DNA from 2 places in the Variovorax sp. P4_D9 genome. Region 1 is predicted to be linked to the other one. Evidence: predicted binding sites of a transcription regulator. Region 1 holds the regulator's gene; the other holds the start of a gene.
What was found. The regulator NrdR, encoded in region 1, represses ribonucleotide reductase genes. The targets are predictions, from matches to a motif close to CACNANATNTNGTG.
Positions count from the first base shown of each region.

Region 2: the regulator NrdR is predicted to act here: its motif matches at 3,248-3,261, upstream of AC1DY5_RS00020 (ribonucleoside-diphosphate reductase subunit alpha).

Region 1 covers NZ_JBFUIU010000150.1:5,448-10,704, reverse strand. Annotated here, with positions in the region: gene AC1DY5_RS17800 (DUF748 domain-containing protein) at 1-614, opposite strand, end outside; gene AC1DY5_RS17795 (lytic transglycosylase domain-containing protein) at 1,208-2,050, shown strand; ZMP/ZTP riboswitch at 2,085-2,214, shown strand; gene glyA (serine hydroxymethyltransferase) at 2,256-3,500, shown strand; gene nrdR (transcriptional regulator NrdR) at 3,516-3,959, shown strand; gene AC1DY5_RS17780 (GspH/FimT family protein) at 4,112-4,651, shown strand; gene AC1DY5_RS17775 (hypothetical protein) at 4,645-4,986, shown strand; gene AC1DY5_RS17770 (type IV pilin protein) at 5,169-5,257, shown strand, end outside.
Region 2 covers NZ_JBFUIU010000001.1:288-6,555, reverse strand. Annotated here, with positions in the region: gene AC1DY5_RS00025 (ribonucleotide-diphosphate reductase subunit beta) at 1-70, opposite strand, end outside; gene AC1DY5_RS00020 (ribonucleoside-diphosphate reductase subunit alpha) at 220-3,135, opposite strand; gene ampD (1,6-anhydro-N-acetylmuramyl-L-alanine amidase AmpD) at 3,484-4,095, opposite strand; gene AC1DY5_RS00010 (sigma-54-dependent transcriptional regulator) at 4,073-5,605, opposite strand; partial or broken gene AC1DY5_RS00005 (sensor histidine kinase) at 5,610-6,268, opposite strand, start outside.

The DNA of each region.
Region 1 (5,257 bases):
AGGACGAACGCCAGCTTCGGCTCGGTCTTGATCTCGCGTTTCGACGCCAGGTTGCTGAGAAAGGGCACGCTGAGCGCGAAATCGCGCAATTCATGCCGGCGCTTGACGGTCTCGTCGACGAAATCGACAGCGCCGTCAGTGATCGCGATGTTGTAGATGGCGAAGCCCGGCAGCCCTTTCGCGGGCGCATCGGGCGGCTCCGGTGCCCCCTTCAGCCTGGCCAGGATGTCGTCGAAGTCGTAGCGGCCATCGGCCAGGTGCGTCAGTTGAATCGCCGGCGCCTCGATCCGGACCGCATCGATCACCGGCGCAAGGCGCAGGATCGACTGCAGCTCGGCATCGAGGTAGAGACGCTTCACCGCCACCTGGGGCTGGCTGCCGTCGGCCGTGGCGATGCGTAGGTCGCTCACGGCGAGTTCGAGCGTCCAGGGCTTGAAGTCGATCTTGCCGACCGTGACCTGGCGCCCCAGCTTCTCGCTGGCGATCTTCTGGACCTGCCCCTTGACGATCGGCGGTATCGCGAGCCAGGCGATCAACCAGACCGCCAGCAGGACCAGCAGGGCCATTCCCCCGCGCCGCACCCATTTGTTCTGTTTCAGCAAAGCAGCATTCATCGAGGGGGGAGTGTGCCCCAAACGCCATGCGGTCCGCAGAAACAGAAAGCCCGGCGGCTCGACGCGAAGTCAGGCCTCCGGGCTCGATGGCGGGCGCAACGCCCATGCCATCTTTTCGCTCGACCGGAAGTTCAATCGTTCCGGTCATGCTGGCAGCAAGGGATTGCCACCGTTGGGCCGCAGCCGCTGGACCGTCGGATTTCTCGTCGGGCCACTGGACCTTGGTAGACGCCTGATAGCTCAGGCCACTTCAGCGTACGCGCTGTCGACCGCGATTGCAAATCGCGTTTTCAATGGATCTTCAGGCGTCGATTCGTGCACTATTTCATACATTTCTTGCATCAAAATTAGAATATCAAGCTTAGTTCTTATTCTTGACTGTGTATTTAGCCACTCCTAGAATGCCTTCCATACCGAGCCGCCAAGCGGCCGGATCCTCCAAAAATCCGCTGCCGGCATCTGCCGGCTTGATCAGGCGGCCGCGCCCTCTCCCCTTTTTCGCGCGGACCTGATTCGTACCAATCCAAGCGCCGCTTCCCTCTTCTTCGTCCGCCGTGGCGTCGCAACCGGGTGCCGCACAGAAAGGAAGAGCGATGAAACAGGCGTTAGATGCCACGGCCCGGGGGGTAAGGACCTTCGTGTCCGACGTGGTCGACGGCTTCTTCGAGATCACTCACAACAGCTTCGCCCTGCTCGGCCTGGCGACCGTGTTCGCGGTGCTGGCGCTGGCCGCCCGCCCCGACCTGCGCCAGACCGGCGAGGAGCAGCTGATGGGCTGGCTGCAGTCCCGCAAGCCGGTGCCCGAAGTCTCGGTCTCCGACCTCGAGCCCACCGCGATCGAGCGCACCACCGCGGCCAGCCCGCAGGTGCTGCCGAAGCCGCAGGCCGCGGTCGCCTACTGGCTCAGCAAGAAATACCGCGTGGCGGCCGAGCCGCTGAGCGTGCTGGTCGCCGAGGCCTTCGATCTCGGCAAGAAGACCAAGCTCGATCCGACCCTGATCCTGGCCATCATGGCGGTCGAATCCAGCTTCAACCCCTTCGCCCAGAGCCAGGTCGGCGCCCAGGGCCTGATGCAGGTGATGACCCGGGTCCATGGCGAGAAATACGAAAGCGCCGGCGGCACCCTGACCGCCTTTGACCCGGTGACGAACATGCGCGTCGGCGTCAAGGTGCTGCAGGAATGCATCGCCCGTGCCGGCTCGCTCGAGGGCGGCCTGCGCTACTACGTCGGCGCCGCCAACCTCAACGATGACGGCGGCTACGCCGGCAAGGTGCTGGCCGAGCACGAGCGGCTGCGCCAAGTCGTGTCCGGCCGTTCCCCGCCCACGACCGCGCCGACGCTGAAGGCCAACCCGGTCCAGGTGGTGGCGCCGCCGAACGCGCCGAAGCGCGCCGACCCCGACCCGCAGCAGGTCGCGCTGCTGGGCGATTCGTAGGTCTTTGGCGGCGGCTCGCGCCGTCGGCTACACTCGGCCAGCACGCGACTGGCGATAGGCGCAACCCTTTTCAGGTGCATTGCGCTGACGTGGACTACCACTGGGAAGCGTGCCGCCTGCGGTCTTTCTTGGCAGGTGTTTAGCCGTTCGCCTGGGCAGCCCTTGTTTGGTTGAAGAACAAGGACCATCGTCTTGAAGGACTGCCATGTACCACCGCAATATCCTGGTCGAACAGACCGACCCTGAAATCTGGGCTGCCATCCAGGCCGAGAACGCCCGCCAGGAACACCACATCGAGCTGATCGCGAGCGAGAACTACGCCTCGCCGGCCGTCATGGCGGCCCAGGGCTCGCAGCTCACCAACAAGTACGCCGAAGGCTATCCCGGCAAGCGCTACTACGGCGGCTGCGAGCACGTCGACGTCGCCGAGCAACTGGCCATCGACCGCATCAAGCAGCTCTTCGGCGCCGACGCCGCCAACGTGCAGCCGCATTGCGGCGCCTCGGCCAACGAAGCCGTGATGCTGGCCTTCCTGAAGCCCGGCGACACCATCATGGGCATGAGCCTGGCCGAAGGCGGCCACCTGACCCACGGCATGCCCCTCAACATGAGCGGCAAGTGGTTCAACGTGGTGAGCTACGGCCTGAACGCCGAAGAAGCCATCGACTACGACGCCATGGAACGCAAGGCGCACGAGCACCTGCCCAAGCTGATCATCGCGGGCGCCTCGGCCTACTCGCTGCGGATCGACTTCGAACGCTTCGCCAAGGTCGCCAAGGACGTCGGCGCGATCTTCATGGTCGACATCGCCCACTACGCCGGCCTGGTGGCTGCGGGCGTCTACCCGAACCCGGTGCCGCACGCCGACGTCGTCACCTCGACCACCCACAAGAGCCTGCGCGGCCCGCGCGGCGGCATCATCCTGATGAAGTCGCAGCACGAGAAAGCCATCAACAGCGCGATCTTCCCGGGCCTGCAGGGCGGGCCGCTGATGCACGTGATCGCTGCCAAGGCGGTGGCCTTCAAGGAAGCGCTGTCGCCCGAGTTCAAGGCCTACCAGCAACAGGTGGTCACCAATGCCCGGATCGTCGCCGAGACGCTGACCGAGCGCGGACTGCGCATCGTCAGCGGCCGCACCGAGAGCCACCTGATGCTGGTCGACCTGCGCGCCAAGGGGATCACCGGCAAGGAAGCCGAGGCTGTGCTGGGCGCCGCCCACATGACGATCAACAAGAACGCAATCCCGAACGACCCCGAGAGGCCGATGGTCACCAGCGGCGTGCGCATCGGCACGCCCGCGATGACCACCCGCGGCTTCAAGGATGAAGAGGCGCGCGCCACCGCCAACCTGGTCGCTGACGTGCTCGACAACCCGCGCGACGCGGCGAACATCGATGCGGTGCGGGCCAAGGTGCATGCGCTGACCAGCCGCTTCCCCGTCTATAAATAAGCAGCGAAGCCCTGCATGAAGTGCCCCTTCTGCGGTCACCTCGAAACCCAGGTTGTCGAGACCCGGGTGTCGGAGGACGGCGACTTCGTGCGGCGCCGGCGCCAGTGCAGCGGCTGCGACAAGCGCTTCACCACCTACGAACGGCCGGACGTCAACTTTCCGGTGGTTGTCAAGAAGGACGGCAGCCGGGCCGACTTCGACACAGCCAAGGTGCGCGCCTCGATGATGCTGGCGCTGCGCAAGCGGCCCGTGAGCATCGAGCAAATCGACAACGCGCTGCTGCGCATCGAGCAGAAGCTGCTGTCCAGCGGCTGGCGCGAGATCGAATCGACCAAGGTCGGCGAGCTCGTGATGCGCGAGCTCAAGAAACTCGACAAGGTGGCCTACGTCCGCTTCGCTTCGGTCTATCGGAGCTTCGAGGACGTGGACGAATTCAGGCAGCTGCTCCGGGACATCTGAGCCCGCCGGACGGGCTCGGATTGTCGCGAACTTTGTCCTGAATCGTCGCTGCGGCCCGCCGTCCGACCGCACGCGCGCAAGGGCGGCCCGGCAGGCTCCCCGATGTCGCAGGAGGGGGGCGACCCTTCTTAGCATTCGGCTCCTCATGCCCGATGCGCTCCCACTTCCGCCCTCCCAGGCCCTCTCGTCCCTGGCCGCTTCACGCTGGTCGAAGGGCTGGTGGTGCTCGCTATCGTCGCGATCCTGGCCGGGCTCGCGATGCCAGGCTTCGGCCGGACCCTCGAGCGATACCGGCTGCGCACCGAGGAAGACCTCCGGTCCGCCCTCTACGTGGCCCGCTCGGAAGCGTCCGGCGCGGCGGCCGCGTCACGCTGCGCAGGGCTTCGGGCGGCGGGTGCACACCGGTGAGCGACAAGGACTGGAGCTGCGGCTGGACGGTCTACGGCCAACGCGACCCCGGCGAAGCGCTGATCCTGGACTGGCCACCGCCCCGCGGCTTCCAGGCGACGGTCAGCGTCGCCAGCCCTTCGACCTACCTGAACCTAAACCGCATGGGCCGCTTCCACAACATGGGCGCCTTCCAGCAGTTCACGCTCAGGCCTCAGGGCAGTACCGACGGCCCAGCCGCGCGTGTCCTGTGCATGTCTTCCGCCGGCCGGCTCCAGACCCTCCAGGGCACCGACCAATGCTGAGCAACGCCGGCGCCCGCGCCTGCAGCGGGGCACAACGCTGCTCGAATCCCTGGACCGACGGGCGCGTCGGCCTGGTGGCCCAGACCGTGCGGGTCGACAGCGCACGGGGCGCCGGCACCGTGTCATCGCATCCGGTGCCGTACGCCGGCAGCGAAGCCCGGCGAGGCTGGTTCCTCGACCTGCCGCTGCCGGCGAGCGCGAACCCGGGCTCGACATCCTCAACGGCTCTGCGCCCCGATCGACGCTCTACGCCCACCTGCCGCCTGCAATCGGCGGCCAGCCTTCGCGCCTGGAGGCCGACCTCGGCGTGGGCATCCGCAGCGGCGAGCGGTTGATGTCGGCGCCCGGCTGGCCGGTGGCGCCGCCCATGCAACGCCTGGACAGCATCCCGCTGCGCCCGAGTTGGCGGCAGCTGCAAGGACTCGCCGTCGCCGGCGCGGCTTCATGACCGAGTTGCTGGTGGTCCTGGCACTGGTCGCCATCCTCGCGGCAGGCGCTCCCGAGCCACCGGGCCCATGTGCAGCGCAGCCTGCGCGCCGAGGCCCGCGCCGGGCTGCTGCAGGCGGCCCACTGGCTCGAGCGCGTCGCAACCGCCACGGGCCGCTT
Region 2 (6,268 bases), on a different contig from region 1:
ATGTGTGCCGCAGTCCTTGCTGCAGATCCTTTGGCAAGGAGGGCTTGACTTCTTCGTCCCAGGTCAACATAGAAAAATCCAATGCTCAAATTATGTGAGCAACGATGTGAGTTGCAAAGTGCTCCTCACATCGCGCTTCAATTATGTGGTCGTTATGTTGTTCGCATGCATCGCAATTTGTCGGTCGATGCCGCGAACTGCGACAACTTCACGCCGACATCACTGGCAGGCTTCGCAGGTCGGGTCGTCGACACCGCAGAACGCGATGTCGGTCGCGGGCATCGCGCTCAACTGCGCTTGCGCTGCGAGCGCCGCCACTTCGAGTGCGCTCATGCCCGACGATGCATCGCCGCTGCCCGACGACACTGCGTTCAAGCGACCCGATTGCACGGTCGATTTCTCGGCGTGCGTCGCGCTCTGCGTGCGCAGGTAGTAGGTGGTCTTGAGACCGCGCAGCCAGGCCAGCTTGTAGGTGTCGTCGAGCTTCTTGCCCGATGCGCCGGCCATGTAGATGTTGAGCGACTGCGCCTGGTCGATCCACTTCTGGCGCCGCGCCGCGGCCTCGACCAGCCAGGTGGTCTCGACTTCGAAGGCGGTTGCGTAGAGCGCCTTAACGTCCTGCGGCACGCGATCGATCGGGCGCAGCGAGCCGTCGAAGTGCTTCAGGTCCATCACCATCACGTCGTCCCACAGGCCAAGGCGCTTGAGGTCACGCACCAGGTAGTGGTTGATGACCGTGAACTCGCCCGACAGGTTCGACTTGACCGACAGGTTGCCGAAGCAGGGTTCGATCGAGGCGTCGACGCCGATGATGTTCGAGATGGTCGCGGTCGGTGCGATGGCGACGCAGTTCGAGTTGCGCATGCCGTCGGCCTTGATCTTCTGGCGCAGCGCGTCCCAGTCGAGGGTGGCCGAGCGGTCGACCTCGACGTAGCCGCCGCGGGCCTTCTCGAGCAGGTCGAGTGTGTCGGGCGGCAGCACGCCCTTGTCCCACAGCGAGCCCTTGTAGCTCGAGTACTTGCCGCGTTCGCGCGCCAGCTCGGTCGAGGCCCAGTAGGCGTGGTAGCAGATCGCTTCCATCGATTCGTCGGCGAACTGCACGGCTTCCTGCGAGGCGTAGGGGATGCGCAGTTCGTACAGCGCGTCCTGGAAGCCCATCAGGCCGAGGCCGACCGGGCGGTGCCGCAGGTTGGAGTCGCGCGCCTTCTTGACCGCGTAGTAATTGATGTCGATCACGTTGTCGAGCATCCGCATCGCGGTCGCGATGGTGCGCTGGAGCTTGGCCTGATCGACCTTGCCGTCCTTCAGGTGCTGCAGCAGGTTGACCGAGCCGAGGTTGCAGACCGCGGTTTCGGTGTCGCTGGTGTTCAGCGTGATCTCGGTGCAGAGGTTCGACGAATGGACCACGCCGGCGTGCTGCTGCGGCGAGCGCACGTTGCAGGCGTCCTTGAAGGTGATCCAGGGATGGCCGGTCTCGAACAGCATCGTGAGCATCTTGCGCCACAGGTCGGTGGCCTGCAGGGTGCGGCTGGGCTTGATCTCGCCGCGCGCGGCCTTTTCTTCGTAGGCCACGTAGGCGGTCTCGAAGTCGAGGCCGAACTTGTCGTGCAGATCGGGCACGTTGGACGGCGAGAACAGGGTCCAGCTGCCCTTTTCCATCACGCGGCGCATGAACAGGTCGGGGATCCAGTTGGCGGTGTTCATGTCGTGCGTGCGGCGGCGGTCGTCGCCGGTGTTCTTGCGCAGCTCGAGGAATTCCTCGATGTCGAGGTGCCAGGTTTCCAGGTAGGTGCAGACCGCGCCCTTGCGCTTGCCGCCCTGGTTGACCGCCACCGCGGTGTCGTTGACCACCTTGAGGAAGGGCACGACGCCCTGCGATTCGCCGTTGGTGCCCTTGATATGGCTGCCGAGCGCGCGCACGCGGGTCCAGTCGTTGCCCAGGCCGCCGGCGAACTTCGACAGCAGCGCGTTTTCCTTGATCGACTCGTAGATGCCGTCGAGGTCGTCGGGCACGGTGGTGAGGTAGCAGCTCGACAGCTGCGAGCGCAGGGTGCCGCTGTTGAACAGGGTCGGCGTGCTCGACATGAAGTCGAACGAGGACATCACCTCGTAGAACTCGATGGCGCGGGCTTCGCGGTCGATCTCGTTGAGCGACAGGCCCATCGCGACGCGCATGAAGAAGGCCTGCGGCAGCTCGATGCGCGACTTGCGCACGTGCAGGAAGTAGCGGTCGTAGAGCGTCTGCAGGCCGAGGTAGTCGAACTGCAGGTCGCGCTCGGGCTTGAGGGCGGCGCCCAGGCGGGCCAAGTCGAACTGCAGCAGCTTCTCGTCGAGCAGCTCGTTGTCGACGCCCTTCTTGATGAAGTGCGGGAAGTAGTCGGCGTAGGCCTGGGCCCGTTCGGCCAGCGGCACTTCGCGGCCGATGACTTCCTTGAAGATCGTGTGCAACAGCAGGCGGGCGGTGGCGAAGGTGTAGTCGGGGTCTTTCTCGATCAGCGTGCGGGCCGCCAGGATCGAGGCCTTGTAGACCTCGTCGAGCGGCACGCCGTCGTAGAGGTTGCGCATCGTCTCGGCCACGATCGGGCTGGCCGTGATGCTGTCGCCGAGGCCGACGCAGGCCGATTCGATCAGGTCCTTGAGGTCGTTGAGGTCGAGCGCGACGCGCTCGCCGCGGTCCAGCACGTGCAGCGTGGAGACCGCGATCGGCGCGTCCTGTTCGCCCTGCTTCAGACGCTCCTGGCTGCGGCGCTCGCGGTAGAGCACGTAGGCACGGGCGATCTCGTGGTGGCCGCCGCGCATCAGGCCGAGCTCGTCCTGGTCCTGCACGTCCTCGATGTGGAAGGTGCCGCCGCCCGGACGCGAGCGCACCATGGCGCGGACCACGGCCTGGGTCAGGGTGTCGACCGTCTCGCGCACGCTGGCGGAGGCCGCGCCCTGGGTGCCGTGCACCGCGAGGAAGGCCTTCATCATCGCGATCGCGATCTTGTTCGGCTCGAAGGGCACCACCGCGCCGTTGCGGCGGATGATCTGGTAGTGGGCCAGCGCATTGCCGGTGGGCGAGCCGGCGACGTCGCGCTGCTGCGGCGTCGAGGAAACAGCGCGGGAGGCGGAGGGGGTGTTCAGGGCAGTTTGCATGCGATCCTCGGTTGGCTTTCTTGTTCGGGCGGCGGTGCCAGTGCGGCCATGGTTTTGGGCGTTGGGCGCCGGGCAGGGCACACTATATCTAGGGTCTCACGGGCCTACAACCCACTAGATGTAGTGTTTTCTACGAATATCAACGATTGTGAAAATGGCCCCGGGGAGGCCGGATCGCGCTTCTGCCCCGTGGCCGTTGAACGACGGTAGCGCAGCCCGCGGCTGGCGGGCGTTTCCGCTGCTTTTGAGCCTGGAAAGCGCATGGTTGCTACGCCTGAACAGCGGCAGGGCCGTCGCAGCCACGTCGGTTCAGCGACGCATCGCGTGCCGCCGGCCGATTGAAAAAAACTAGCGGCCTATCGCGCCCGGCGGAAGCATGGCGGGGTCCCAGCCTAGTTGCGCCTGCAGCAGCTGCCAGTCGAAGCCGGCGCCGGGGTCCTCCTTGCGGCCCGGCGCGATGTGCTGATGGCCGGCGATGTAGCGGATCGCATGGCGCTGCGCGATTGCGGGACACAGGCTGGTCAGGGTTTCGTATTGCGCGGGTTCGAACGGCCCGCCCTCGATGCCCTCGAGTTCGATGCCAATCGAATCATCGTTGCAATTGGCGCGGCCACGCCAGAAGGACGCACCGGCATGCCAGGCACGGTCGTCACAGCTGACGAATTGCCACAGCTCGCCGTTGCGCCGCACATAGAAGTGCGCCGACACCTCGAGGCCGCGGATGCTGCCGAAATAAGGGTGCGCATCCCAGTCGAGGCGATTCGTGAAGAGTTGCTGGACCTCGTCGCCGCCGTATTGGCCGGGCGGCAGGCTGATCGAATGCAGCACGATCAGATCGATCTCGGCCTCTGCAGGGCGCGGCCCGAAGTTGGGCGAGCGAAGGGTCCGCGCGAAGCGATACCAGCCGTTCTTCCAGAGACCGGCGGGGGCTTCGGCTTCAGTCGTCGACGCCGAAGCCATGGGGGTCGTCGCCGTTCGGGGTCGCGATGCCCAGGCGTGCGATCCGGTAGCGGATCTGGCGCAGGCTCAGGCCGAGCCGGGCCGCTGCGGCGGTGCGGTTGAAGCCGGTCTCTTGCAGCGCCCGGACCAGGATCTCGCGCTCTTGCTGGTCGAGGTAGCTCTGCAGGTCGCTGGGCACTTCGGGCGCCGCCTTCGACGGCGCGGGCGTGGCGGAGGCGGGCGCGGACAGGTAGGCCGGCGGCGCGGGTTCCGACAACTGCGCTTCGGCCGGCAGCGTCGTGCTGCCGGCGAAGTCGAGGTGCAGCATGTCGCCGTCGCTCAAGGCCACGGCGCGGTGCAGCAGGTTCTCGAGTTCGCGCACGTTGCCATGGAGCGGATGCTCCGACAGCCGCTGCAGCACCTCGGTCGACAGCGTCGGCACCGGCATGCCGGAGTCGCGCGCGATGCGCGCCAGCAAGGCCTTGCACAGCGCCGGCAGGTCGCCGCGGCGCTCGCGCAGGGCCGGCACCGCGATCTCGATCACGTTGAGGCGGTAGAAAAGATCTTGCCGGAACCGGCTGGCCTGCACCTCGGCCTGCAAGTCCTTGTGGGTCGCGCTGACGATTCGAACGTCGACTGCGTCCTCCTGGGTCGAGCCGATCGGCCGCACGCTGCGCTCCTGGATCGCGCGCAGCAGCTTGGATTGCATCGCCAGCGGCAGGTCGCCGATTTCGTCGAGGAACAGCGTGCCGCCGCGGGCGGCCTGGAAATAGCCGTCGCGATCTTGCGAGGATCCGGTGTAGGAGCCCTTGCGGGCGCCGAAGAACTCGGCCTCGAGCAGGTTCTCGGGAATGGCGCCGCAGTTGACCGCGACAAAGGGGCCGTCGCTGCGCTGGCTGCAGGCGTGCACGGCGCGGGCGACCAGTTCCTTGCCGGTACCGGATTCGCCGCGCACCAGAACCGGGGCCATGCCGCGCGCCACCTTGGCGATGCGCGCCTTGACGATGCGCATCGGTTCCGAGTCGCCGACCAGGCGCTCGAGCGCGGCCGCGCCGCCGCTGCCGATCGGGATGGCGATCCTGACGCCGTCCTCGGCCCGTTCGTCGACCGGCCGCGCGACGCTGGTGCTGCCCCACTGCGCGGTGGCCCGCACCGCGGAAGCGACCACGGTCCGGAACTGCTTCAGATCGACCGGCTTGGTCAGGTAGTCGAAGGCGCCGGCCTTGAGGGCCTCGACCGCGTTCTCGGCCGAGCCGTAGGCGGTCATCACGACGCAGCGCTCGCTGCGCTGGTCCTGCTGGATCCGCTGCAGGATCTGCATGCCGAGCCCGTCGGGCAGGCGCATGTCGGTGATCACGGCATCGAAGCGGCCGGCGTCCAGGTGCTGCGAGGCCTCGGCGACGCTGCCGGCGGCCTCGACCCGGTAGCCTTCGCGCAACAGCGTGAGTTCGTAGAGCGTGCGCAGGTCGGGCTCGTCGTCGACGACCAGGATCTGGGCGGGGCGCGATGCGGACGGGTTGGGTGTGCTCACGCGGCTATTGTGTCAGCCGGGTCTCGGCCGCGGCAAACGAAACGAAGAACTCGTTACCTTCGGCGCCCGATGCCGACAGCGCGCGGCGCTCGTAGCCGATGGTGGCGCCGTGCCGCTCGCACAGTTCCCGACATAGAAAAAGGCCCAGTCCGCTCGAACGGCTCTCGGAGGAGAAGAAGGGCTCGAACAGATGCCGCTGCACCGCTGGTTCGAGCGGCGCGCCGTCGCTCCAGATCTGCAGCGTGGCCCGGCCGGCGGCATTGAGCCGGGTCGTGACCTGGATCGAGCCGTCGCGGTCCCCCGCGTAGCGGGCCGCGTTGTCGAGCAGGTTCACGAGGATGCGGCGCAGGTGCTCGACGTCGAAGCGGACGTCGCTGCCGGGGGCGTCGAGCGCCAGCACGACGCCCTGGCGCTGCGAATGCAGCACCCATTCCTCGGCCAGCGTGCGCACGGTGGCATCGAGCGACAGCTGTTCGCCGAGCGGCAGCACGCGCTGCTGGCGAGCTCGCGCGACATCAAGCACGTCGTCGACGATCCGCGCCAGGCGCTGCGCGTTCTGCTGCACCATGGTCGTCAACTGGCGATGCGCCGGATCGACCAGGTCCTCGGCCAGCAGCGCGCTGGCCTGTGTGATGGCGGCCAACGGATTGCGGATCTCGTGCG